2 linked regions of the Nordella sp. HKS 07 genome follow. The protein of the gene in region 1 interacts with the protein of each later gene in a pairwise test. Links are inferred from orthologs where the notes say so. Each region holds a gene or a part of one and is shown on either strand. Other genes may lie near its edges.

Region 1 (7,064 bases):
TTCCGTCCAGATCGGCGGCGGGGCGCCGATCGTCGTCCAGTCGATGACCAATACCGACACGGCCGATATCGAGGGCACCGCCCGGCAGATCGCCGCTCTCAATCGCGCCGGCTCCGAGATCGTCCGCATCACGGTCGATCGCGAGGAGGCCGCGGCCGCCGTTCCCCATATCCGCGACAAGGTCGCGGCCAAGGGCCTCGACGTGCCGATCGTCGGCGACTTCCATTACAACGGCCATATGCTGCTCAGCCAGTATCCGGCCTGTGCCGAGGCGCTCGCCAAATACCGCATCAATCCCGGCAATGTCGGCTTCAAGGAGAAGAAGGACCGCAACTTCGGCACGATGATCGAGACGGCCATGCAGTTCGACAAGCCGATCCGCATCGGTGTGAACTGGGGCTCGCTCGATCAGGCGCTGCTGACCGAGCTCATGGACCGCAATGCAAAGTCGGCTGCGCCCATCGACGCGCGCGCGGTGATGCATGAGGCGGTTGTGCAGTCGGGCGTGCTGTCGGCCGAGCGCGCGCGCGAGCTGGGCCTCGGCGCCGAGAAGATCATCATCTCGGCGAAATGCTCGGAAGTGCAGGATCTGATCGCCGTCTATCGGCTCCTCGCCAGGCGTTGCGATTACGCCTTGCATCTGGGCCTCACCGAAGCGGGCATGGGCTCGAAAGGCATCGTCGCCTCGACGGCCGCACTCGCCGTCCTGCTCCAGGAAGGCATAGGCGACACGATCCGCATCTCGCTCACGCCCGAACCCGGCGGCGACCGCACCCGCGAGGTGATCGTGGCGCAGGAGATCCTGCAGACGATGGGCTTGCGTTCCTTCGCGCCCATGGTCATCGCATGTCCCGGCTGCGGGCGCACCACCTCGACGGTGTTCCAGGAACTGGCGCAGGACATCCAGACCTATGTGCGCGACCGCTTGGTCGACTGGCGGCGCGATTATCCGGGCTTCGAGACGCTGTCGCTCGCGGTCATGGGCTGCATCGTCAACGGTCCGGGCGAATCGAAACATGCCGATATCGGCATCTCGCTGCCGGGAACCGGCGAACTGCCTTCCGCGCCCGTCTATGTCGACGGCAAGAAGGTCGCCACTTTGCGCGGCGCCGACATCGCCAACCAGTTCAAGGGCATCGTCGAGAATTACGTCAGGGAGCGATGGGGCTCGGTTTAATTCTCTGCTGGACAGCGGATTGACATTGAACTCTGTTCTTATTTCGTTCTATATTCCGCCTCCCATCATCATGAAGAGAGGCCCCCTCATGACCCGTCCCTTCAGCTTTTCCGACCGCCAGCATTTCGTGCAATGCCTGGCCATCGTGCGCAATCTCTCCATCGCCTGCGCAATGGGCGAGCGGCCCGATTCGGAACTCGGCAAGCGCTGCAATATGCTGGTGACCTCGGTCGATGACGTGATGGGCGAACTCGTCGGCGACTCGGCCTATTTCCACGTCCAGGATGGAGCCAACCGAGCATAGGGGTGCGTATGCAGACGAGACGCTTCGGAGCAGCGGGACGCGATGTCCCGGTCATCGGCCAGGGCAGCTGGTATATCGAGCATGCGGAGAAGACGAGCGCTATCGCCGCCCTGCGGCGCGGGCTCGATCTCGGCATGACTCATATCGATACCGCCGAGATGTATGGCTCAGGCCAAGCGGAGACGATCATCGGCGAGGCCGTCAAGGGCCGGCGCGAAGAGGTCTTCATCGTTTCCAAGGTGCTGCCCAGCAATGCGTCCAGGGCCGGTACGAAGCGTGCCTGCGAGGCATCGCTCAAGCGTCTCGGCACCGACCGGCTCGATTGCTATCTTCTCCACTGGCGCGGGCAATATGCTCTCGCCGAGACCTTCCAGGCTTTCGAGGACCTGAAAGGCGAGGGCAAGATCCTCTCCTGGGGCGTCAGCAATTTCGATGAAGGCGATCTCGCAGAGGCGCTCAGCGTCGCGGGACCCGGCAGGATCGCCTGCAATCAGGTGCTCTATCACCTGGAGGAGCGCGCCATCGAGCATGCGGTCATTCCGTGGTGCGAGGCAAACGATGTCGCGGTGGTCGCCTATAGTCCCTTCGGCCATTCGGGTTTCCCCGACACCGCGAGCAAGAGCGGCAAGGTGCTGGCCGAGATCGCCGCCGTCCATCGCTCGAGCCCGCGCCAGGTGGCGCTCGCCTTGCTCACGCGCAGGCCTTCGCTCTTCGCCATTCCGAAAGCGGCCAAGCTCGCGCATGTCGAGGACAATGCGAAGGCGGGCGGGCTCGTCTTGAGCGCCGCCGAGATCCAGCGTCTCGATCAGGCCTTTCCGCTCGGCCGCAAACCGCGCGGCCTGCCGATGATCTGAAAACCTGATCTATTTCCGCCGTGCGACCACATAGTCCGCGGCGGCGGCCAGGATCGTCGCCTTGCCGGCAAAGAGTGCGAGCGCGTCCTTGGCTTCATCGACCAGTTTTCGCGCCTCGGCCTTGGCGCCATCGAGGCCGAGAAGATCGACATAGGTCGCCTTGCCGGCCACCTTGTCCTTGCCGGCCGTCTTGCCGAGCGTGGCGCTCGAGGCTTCGACATCGAGAATGTCGTCGGCGATCTGGAAGGCAAGTCCGATCCGGTCGGCATAGAGGCTCAATGCCGCGCGTTCGTTCGCGCCGGCTTTGCCCAATATGGCGCCGGCGCGCAAGGCGAAGCGGAAGAGGGCGCCCGTCTTCATCGCCTGCAAGGTGACGATGCGGCCGAGATCGGCGATTTTCTCGCTCTCGGCCGCGAGATCGAGCATCTGGCCACCGGCCATGCCGTCCTTGCCCGCCGCCTTGGCGAGCTCGGCGATGAGCTCGCCGCGCACCGAGGCGTCCGCATGCGTGGCCTCGCTGCTCAAAATCTCGAATGCGAAGGTGAGCAGCGCGTCGCCGGCGAGGATCGCGGTCGCCTCATCGAAGGCCTTGTGCACCGTGGGTCGGCCGCGGCGCAAATCGTCATCATCCATTGCCGGCAGATCGTCGTGCACGAGCGAATAGCAATGCACGCATTCGATCGCCGCGCCCGCCTGCAAGGCAGGGATTTCGCCGACCTCGAAGAGGCGGGCGCTCTCGGCGACGAAAAACGGCCTGATGCGTTTGCCTGGCGCCAGAAGGGCATAGCGCATCGCTTCGACGAGCCGCGGTGCAGGGGCGCCGCCAGTGGGCAACAGGCGTTCGAGATGGGCCGCTATGGTCCCGGCAAAGGCACTGAGACGCCGTTCGAACTCGGTTTGCGGGAGTGACGCCAAGATGCTGTCCTGTGCTAGGGTTCGGGCAAGCTGTAGAGAGAAGGGCAAGGAAACTCAACCTATGGGGCGCCGCGTATTGTATCGGGCCGGTCATGACTGATATCGAGGTCAGACGGCGGGCGCTTTTCCAGAGACGTGCGGCGCATCCCCCCACCGAAACGAGCGACGAGACCCCATCCGTGGCCTCCAAGACCTGGCGCATCACCGGCCTGCTCAAGCGCTTCGATCCCTGGCCGCGCCGGATCGCCACAGTGGCCATTATCGCCGCGCTATGGCCCGTCGTGATGACCCTGGTCTATACGGTCGTGCCGCCGCCCGCTTCCAATCTGATGATCACCCGGCTGTTCAGCGGCAATGGCATTGATTATCGATGGGTCAGCTTCGATGAGATATCGCCGCATCTGTCGCGCGCCGTCGTTTCCTCGGAGGATGCCCGCTTCTGCTCGCATAACGGCGTCGACTGGATCGAGTTCGGCGATGTGCTGGACGAGGCGACCGATGGCGACGGGGAAGGGCCGATCCGCGGCGCCAGCACCATCTCCATGCAGACTGCCAAGAATGTCTTCCTGTGGGATGGCCGCAGCCCGGTCCGCAAGGCGCTGGAGTTGCCGTTGGCCTACTGGATGGATCTGGTCTGGTCGAAGCGCCGCATGATCGAGATCTATCTCAATATCGTCGAATGGGCGCCCGGAATTTACGGAGCGGAAGCTGCCTCGCAATATCATTTCAAGAAACCCGCCGCCAAATTGTCGAAGCGGGAGGCCGCCCTCTTGGCGGCGGTCCTGCCCAATCCGATCAAGCGGAACGCCGGGAAGCCGTCCAAAAGGGTCAATCGCATCGCCCAGCGAATCATGGCCCGGATGAACATGATCGGTCCCTATGTGACTTGCCTCGGGCTTTGAAGCCCGCTATAAGCGCCCCAGATTTGGCGCCCCGGCCCGGCCGGGCTTGCGCCTTTTGTTTGATGGAGAGTTTAAATGGCCGTTCCACGCAAGAAGATGTCCCGCAGCCGCATCGGCATGCGCCGCTCGGGCCATAAGCTGCAGACCGTCACCTGGATCGAGGACAAGAAGTCCGGTGAATTGCGCCGTCCGCACCATGTCGATCTCAAGACCGGCATGTATAAGGGCCGCCAGATCCTGGAACCCAAGAGCGATTTCTGATCCGCTCAAGCTCAAGCATTTCGAGCGGGTTCTGAGGGGAATTCGTTCAAGCGGGGGCCGGCGCTTGCGCCGGCCTTAGCCTTTATTGCGGCTTCTGATCAGAATCAGTAATTCAGTCCCGCTTTGACGATGTTGATACGCAGATCGACATCGGCGTCGAAATTACCGCCATCACCCTCACACAGCTCGATGCTGTCGGAGCCCAGATCCACAAAATCGTATTCGAGGCCAGCCGACCAGTCGTCTGTGAAGGTCCATTCGATGCCCGCGCCCGCGGTCCCGCTGCGATTCCTTGTGGAATGCCGGAAGGCCGGCGATCTATGGGCCTAGCCATGGAAAGAGGATGGTGATGAAACTCTATTACCAGACGCATTCGCCTTACGCACGCAAGGCGCTGGTCTTTGCCCATGAAGCCGGATTGGCGGCGCAGATCGAGGTCATCCATCACGAGACCAGCCCGACGCGCCGCAATGATACGGTCTTCGCCGAGAATCCGCTCGGCAAAGTGCCGGTGCTCGTCCGACCAGGACTTGCGCCGATCTTCGATTCGGACGTCATCTGCGCTTATCTCGACACGTTGGCGCCCGAGCGCCGCCTGATCCCGCGGGAGGGCGAGGCGCGCTGGACAGCCTTGCGCCTGCAAGCCGTGGCGCAGGGCCTCTGCGAGGCCGGCATCGCTCTGCGCTGGGAGACCGTGCGCCGCCCGGCCGAGCTGCGCTACGCGCCGCTGCGTGACGGCTATGTCGAGAAACTGGTCTCAAGCTATGACTGGCTCGAGACTAATCTGGATGTATCGACACCCCTCCATGTCGGCCATATCGCACTCGCGACGGCGCTCGACTGGATCATATTCCGCGGCCTGCCTTCCTTCCGAGCCGGCCGGCCTCGCCTGACAGCGTGGTTCGATGAATTCGCCGCTCGTCCCGCCATGCAGGCGACACCGCTTTCGGGGGAAACGCGGGACTAGTGTGCTGAACGCGAAGTTCCTGATATCAGGCGGCTTGCACCGACAGGAATTTCGCGTTCAAAAGCACACTAGAATCATTAGGTTTTCTAGTGTCCTTCCGAATCCGAAGTTCGCTCGGAAGATCCCGCTGGCTGTGGCGAGCTTCGGATTCGGGACACTAGATTCATTCCGCGAGTGGGCCGTTAACCATCCCCTCAAAGGGAAGTTTAGGTATTCGCCCTTAGCTTGCGCCGCACTCATCATGGGGCGGAATGGAACAGCTGCTGAAATGGGTGCCGCCGGCCTTGCGACAGCCGGCCGAAACGTTGCTCTGCAGCAGCGGTGAAGGTGCACGTTCGGGCCGCGGCGCGCTCATTGCCTTCGCCATCCGTATCGCCTCTGCCTGTCTCGCCTTTCTCAGCCAAATTCTGCTCGCCCGCTGGATGGGCGCCTTCGAATTCGGCATCTTCACTTATGGCTGGGTGTGGGTGCTGGTCCTGGGCTCTCTGGTGTCGGTCGGCTTCGCCACCTCGGTGATGCGCTTCCTTCCGCAATATCGCGAACAGGAGAAATGGGAGCTGTTCCACGGCTTCCTGCGCGCCGGGCGCATGATCGTCCTCGTCCTCGGCGCCATCATCGCGCTCATTGCCGTTCTGCTCATCAGGGATTGGAGCGGACTCATCGAGCCGGTCTATCTCGTTCCGCTCGGTCTCGCGCTGGTGAGCTTGCCGGCCTATGGCCTCACCGATTTCCAGGATGGCGTGGGCCGCGCGCAAGGCTGGATCGATCTGGCGCTTTTCCCGCCCTATATCCTGCGACCCATCCTGCTCTTCGTCTGCATTGGTATCTTCTACTGGGCAGCGCGTCCGCCCGACGCCGCGACGGCGGCGCTGGCGCTGGTGCTCGCCTGCTGGCTAACCGCGATCGCGCAATATCTGGCACTCAGAAAACGTCTCGAACGGTCGACGCCGAGAGCGCAGCCGGCCTACATGTTGGCGAACTGGACCCGCACCTCGCTGCCGCTCTTCATGATCGACGGCTTCACGCTGTTCATCCTCAATCTCGATGTGCTGCTGCTCGAATATCTGCGCGTGCCGCCGGACCGGATCGGCATCTATTTCGCGGCGCTGAAAACCATCTCCCTCGTCGCCTTCGTGCATTTCTCGATCGGCGCTGTGGCGATGCCGCGTTTCGCCATCCTGCACGCCCGCGGCGATCTGGCCGAGATTCGGGCCTTCCTCACCCGCATGCAGAACTGGTGCTTCTGGCCTTCTCTGCTGGCGGCGGCCTTCCTGCTCGCTCTCGGCAAGCCGCTGCTCTGGCTGTTCGGCCCGGACTTCCTGGCGGCCTACCCGGTCATGTTCATCCTCGCTGTCGGCCTCCTGGCCCGCGCCTTCGCCGGCCCGGCGCAGAACTTGCTTGCCGTATCGGGACATCAGGACAAGGCGGCGATGATCTTGCTTGCAACATTCCTGCTCAATGGCGGTTTGGGGCTGGCCCTCATCCCGCGCTATGGCATCGAGGGCGCCGCGGTCGCCATTTCGGCCGCCTTCACCTTCGAGGCGATCGCCACGCTGCTGGTCACGTGGCGTCTTTTTCCCGCGCAGGGACCGAGGCCATGAATATGTTGCCGGTGACGGGCAGCGCTGAGACCATCAGAATTGAGATACTGGCGACGCTTGCCGAATTCGAGCGGATCTCGGCG
Region 2 (4,754 bases), 5.6 Mb from region 1 along the record:
CTCTCGTCGATGAGAAGGATGGTGCCGCCGGGTGCCCTGAGTGTCATCTGCACGCCACGTCCCTTGGCGGGTTGCGCCGCAGCGAGCGCCAGGCTCGCCCGCGCGAGATCGGCGCCGGCGAGTTTGACCGCGGCCAGCGCCGCAAGGCTGTTGAGCACCATATGCTCGCCCGGCATGCCGAGCTTGTAAATCACCGGTTCGCCCTGGATTGTCGCCGTGATGCACGAGCAGTCGGCGTGCAGCACCGATCTTTCGAGATAGACATCCGAGGCTGCATCCCGCCCGAAGCTCACGATATTGGCGACACCGGTCGAGCGTGCCGCGGCGCTCAGGCGGTCGAAGAATTCATTGTCGCGATTGAGCACCGCATGGCCGCCGGGCTCGACACCCAGAAAGATCTCCGCCTTGGCATCGGCGATCTCGGCGACGGACGAGAAATAGCCGAGGTGAACGGCGACCACGGTGGTGATGACCGCGATATGCGGGCGCACCATCTTGACCAGCGGCGTGATCTCGCCCGGATGGTTCATGCCGATCTCGAACACGCCATAGGCGGTGTCGGCCGGCATGCGCGCCAGCGTGAGCGGCACGCCCCAATGATTGTTGAACGACGCGACCGAGGCATGCGTATAGCCAGAAGCCGAGAGCGCAAGCCTGAGCATCTCCTTGGTGCTGGTCTTGCCGACGCTGCCGGTCACGGCGATGATCTGCGCCTTCGAGCGGGCCCTGGCCGCGAGCCCGATCTTCTCGAGCGCCTTCAGCACGTCGTCGACGATGAGAAGTGGACCCGCCGCCGCCATGGCCTCTGTCGGGCGTGACACGATGGCGAGCCCGGCGCCCGAGTTGAGCGCGTTCTCGGCATAGTCATGGCCATCGACCCGGTCGCCTTTGATCGCAGCGAAGATGTCGCCCTGAGCCACGCTCCGGCTGTCGATCGAGACGCCGGTGAGCGGCATCGAGACCGTGCCGCGCAAGGTCCCACCCGCGGCGGCGATCAGCTCATCAATGGTCCACAGCGGCCGTTCAGCCATGGTAATCCTGCCCGCCTACCGCCGCCTTCACCGCATCATGGTCGCTGAAAGGCAGCACTTTGCCGCTGATCGTCTGGCCGAGTTCATGCCCCTTGCCGGCGACGAGAAGGATGTCCCCCTCTTCCAGCGCTTCGATCGCCGTCCTGAGGGCAAGCGCCCGGTCGCCGATTTCTATCCCGCCCGGGCAAGCCGCCATCACCGCCGCGCGGATGATGGCCGGATCCTCCGAGCGCGGATTATCGTCGGTCACATAGGCAATGTCGGCGAACTTCGCCGCGATGGCGCCCATTTGCGGGCGTTTGCCCTTGTCCCGGTCGCCGCCGGCGCCGAATACGACGGCGAGCCTGCGCTTAACATAGGGCCGCAGCGCCAGTATCGCCTTCTCCAGCGCATCGGGCGTATGGGCATAGTCGACGAAGATCGGGGCGCCCTTGGCGGAATGCGCCACCAGATCGAGCCGGCCCTTGGCGCCCTTGAGCGATTCGAGGGCATGCAGGACGAGGGCCTCCTCGCCCCCCGTGGCGATGACGAGGCCGGCGGCGACGAGCGCGTTGGACACCTGGAAATCGCCGACCAGCGGCAGGTAGACTTCGTGCTGCCCGCTCGCCGTCGCCAGTACCAGGCGCTGGCCGAAGCCGTCGAGCATGCAGGAGACCAGCTTGAGATCATGCCCCTTCTCGCCAACTGTGAAGACGGTGAGGCCGTGCGCCTTGGCGCGCCCCAGCACATCCTGGGCGATCTCCACATCGGCGTTGACCACCGCGGGCGCGCCCTCAGGCAGCAACTCCGAGAACAGTCGCATTTTTGCGGCGAAATATTCTTCGTAGGTCGCGTGATAATCGAGATGGTCGCGAGTCAGATTGGTGAAGCCGCCGGCCGCCAGCCGGACTCCGTCGAGCCGGAACTGCGCAAGCCCGTGGCTCGACGCTTCCATGGCGAGATGGGTGACGTGATCCTGGGCGAGACCCGCCAGCGTGTGATGCAGCTTGACCGGATCGGGCGTCGTATGGGCGAGATATTCCTCGCCCGCCGGTCCGACGATGCCGACTGTGCCGATGCTCGCGGCGCGAAATCCCATCGACTGCCAGATCTGTCGCACGAAGGCCGCGACCGAGGTCTTGCCATTGGTGCCAGTGACGGCGACGACGATATCGGGCTGGCTGCCGGCGAAGCGCGACGCGATACGCGCGAAGAGCTGATGTGGGTTGGCTGACTTGATCAGGATCGAATTCGCCGCCGGCGCCGTGACCGTCTGGCCAACGACCACCGCTGCCGCGCCGGCCGCGACGGCCTGCGGAATGAACTGGGCGCCGTCGACCTTCGTGCCTGGCAAGGCGGCGAAGAGGAAGCCCGGCTTCACCTGCCGGCTGTCGGCGGTGAGACCGGAGATCGCCGCGTCCTTGGCGCCCTGCGGCAGCGCGGCATCGTCGGCGAGGAGGCGCGAGAGAGGCACGCTCATTTCAGGTCCTGCCTTCCTTCAACGCTTTCGCCTGCTGCTTGGCGATCTCCTTGCGCTCGGCATCGGTGAGCTCCGGCTCGACGCCGAGCAACGGCGCGATGCGGGCGATGATGTTGCCGGCGGTGGGCACCGCGTTCCAGCCCGAGGTCGAGAAGCCGTAGGTCTCGGGGGTTGCCTGCGGCTCGTCCATCATCACCATGACGACATATTGCGGGTTATCCATCGGAAAGGCGCCCGTGAAAACGGTAAGGTTCTTGGTCTTGTCGTAGCGTCCGTTGACGACCTTCTCGGCCGTGCCCGTCTTGCCGCCGATACGGTAGCCGGGGGCTTTGGCGTTGGCGCTGCGCGCACTGCCTTCGAGCCCGTTGAGCCTGAACAGATAGCGCAGCTTCTCGCTGGTTTCGGGCTTCACCACGCGCTTCGCCAGCGCCTGCGCATCAGCTGCGTCGCGCTTGAGGAACGTCACCGGAAGCATATTTCCGCCATTGAGCAAACCCGCTACCACCTGGGCTCCTTGCAGGGGCTGTACGGCAAAACCGTGGCCAAAGGCGACGGTCGCCTGGACCAGTCTGCCCCAGCGCTTGGGCAGGATCGGCTTGGCGTTTTCCGGTAGCTCCGTCACGAGCCGATCCATCAGTCCGACCCGGCGCAGGAATGCCTGGTGCCGTTCCTGATCGACGGCGAGCACCATGCGAGCCGTGCCGATATTGGAGGAGTTGGTGAAGACCTCGGGCAGCGTCAGAATCCGCCTTGTCGGCTGGAAGTCGTGGATGGCGGCACGCCCGATGACCAGCGGCGCGCGGGCATCGAACTGGCTCGCGAGGGTAGCAGTGCCATAGTCCAGCGCCATGGCGAAGGACACCGCCTTGATGACCGAACCCAGCTCGAAGACGCCGCTCGTCATCCGGTTGGCCTGGTCGAAGGTGAAATTCTTGTTTTCCTGATTGGGATTGAAATCGGGCAGTGACACCAGGCCCAGCACTTCGCCGCTGCGCATATCGAGAACGATGGCGCCGCCCGCCAGGGCGCGGAACTTGGCGATGCCCTTGGCGAGCTCGTCGGCCAACGCGTGCTGGACGCGGATGTCGATCGAGAGCACCGCCGGCATGGCGCGCGTATTGTCCTCGCCGAGCGAGGCGGTATAGAGCGCGCCCTGATCGTCGAGGAATTTCTCGATGCCGGCGATGCCCTTGGAATCGAGATCGACATAGCCCAGCACATGGCTGGCCAGCCGGCCCATCGGATAGACGCGTTTGGTTTCGGCCCGGAAGCCAAGTCCGGGAATGCCGAGATTGTGGATGGCCTCGCGCTCCGACGGACTCACTTCGCGCTTGAGCCACATGAACGCACGGTTGGGCTGCGACAGCTTCTGGCGCAGCGACTTGGCATCGAAGCTCGGCACGGTGGCGGTCAAGAGTTCGACCGCCTCGTCGACATCGAGGATCTTGCGCGGATCGGCATAGAGCGAGAATACGGAAACATCGGTTGCCAGAACCACGCCATTGCGATCGACGATGTCGGGCCGCGGCACCCGCTCGCTATATTCGATGACCGGCTTCTCGGGGCGCTGCTGCCACAAAGTGAGATTGGCGAGTTGCGAGGCGATCGCCACGAAGAACATGACGAATCCGAAGTTCACCAGCCGCAGACGATTGCGTCCGGCGAGGCTTCCGTCCTGGCGCATTGAAAACAGCATCACGCCTCACTCCATCGCCTTTAGAATGTCGCCGATCGCGTCCTTGCCCTGCTCCTCCAGCTTGACCGGAGGTTCGTCGGGAATGCGCGTCGCGAGCTCGTTGATCTTCACGAATTGATCGGGCGATATGCGCTTCAGCTCGAGATATTGCTCGGCGAGCCGCTGCAGGCGATCCGGCCTGATCAGGCTCGACCATTCGGCATTGAGAAGCCCGATCGTCTCCTTCTCGTTGGCGATGGCGGCGTTCGAGCGCGCGATCTGCCGCTCGATGCCGCGAATGGAATGCTCCAGTGAATAGAGCACATAGGCGGAGACGAGGACCGCCACGACCAGACATGCATTGAATGCTCTGAGCATCAGTTGCGCCGCCCTTCGACCGATGGAACCGCGATATCTTCGAGATTGAGAGCCAGTGCTGGCGCCGAGGTGCGCTCGCCGGCGCGCAACTTTGCCGAGCGGGCGCGCGGATTGTCCGCCGTCTCGGCCACGCTCGCTTCCTGATGCCCCCGGAAGACGGGAATGAAACGCGCTTCTTCCCCCGCTTCACGCCCCGGCATGTGGCGTGAGG

The links.
Region 2: the proteins of mtgA (region 1) and G5V57_RS32220 interact in binary tests that used the Escherichia coli proteins (3 or more experiments, as listed by UniProt). The link is inferred for Nordella sp. HKS 07 from one-to-one orthologs.

What each region holds. Positions count from the first base shown.
Region 1 is NZ_CP049258.1:1,193,894-1,200,957, reverse strand. What follows is about bases 2,508-5,247. They hold mtgA (monofunctional biosynthetic peptidoglycan transglycosylase), read left to right. Parts: upstream 2,508-3,342; coding sequence 3,343-4,152; downstream 4,153-5,247. Other genes in these bases: G5V57_RS05740 (glutathione S-transferase family protein), read left to right, coding at 4,763-5,247; rpmF (50S ribosomal protein L32), read left to right, coding at 4,228-4,413; G5V57_RS05755 (polyprenyl synthetase family protein), read right to left, coding at 2,508-3,250. In the rest of the region: ispG (flavodoxin-dependent (E)-4-hydroxy-3-methylbut-2-enyl-diphosphate synthase), read left to right, coding at 1-1,177; G5V57_RS05765 (hypothetical protein), read left to right, coding at 1,266-1,481; G5V57_RS05760 (aldo/keto reductase), read left to right, coding at 1,490-2,335; more of G5V57_RS05755, read right to left, coding at 2,345-2,507; more of G5V57_RS05740, read left to right, coding at 5,248-5,380; G5V57_RS05735 (lipopolysaccharide biosynthesis protein), read left to right, coding at 5,632-6,981; G5V57_RS05730 (GNAT family N-acetyltransferase), read left to right, coding at 6,978-7,064. UniProt on the Escherichia coli protein: Peptidoglycan polymerase that catalyzes glycan chain elongation from lipid-linked precursors. May play a role in peptidoglycan assembly during cell division in collaboration with other cell division proteins.
Region 2 is NZ_CP049258.1:6,794,842-6,799,595, forward strand. Bases 1,840-4,754 are described here. They hold G5V57_RS32220 (penicillin-binding protein 2), read right to left. Parts: upstream 4,187-4,754; coding sequence 2,492-4,186; downstream 1,840-2,491. Other genes in these bases: G5V57_RS32215 (UDP-N-acetylmuramoyl-L-alanyl-D-glutamate--2,6-diaminopimelate ligase), read right to left, coding at 1,840-2,490; G5V57_RS32225 (cell division protein FtsL), read right to left, coding at 4,193-4,543; rsmH (16S rRNA (cytosine(1402)-N(4))-methyltransferase RsmH), read right to left, coding at 4,543-4,754. Outside these bases: G5V57_RS32210 (UDP-N-acetylmuramoylalanyl-D-glutamyl-2,6-diaminopimelate--D-alanyl-D-alanine ligase), read right to left, coding at 1-1,031; more of G5V57_RS32215, read right to left, coding at 1,024-1,839. UniProt on the Escherichia coli protein: Essential cell division protein that catalyzes cross-linking of the peptidoglycan cell wall at the division septum. Required for localization of FtsN.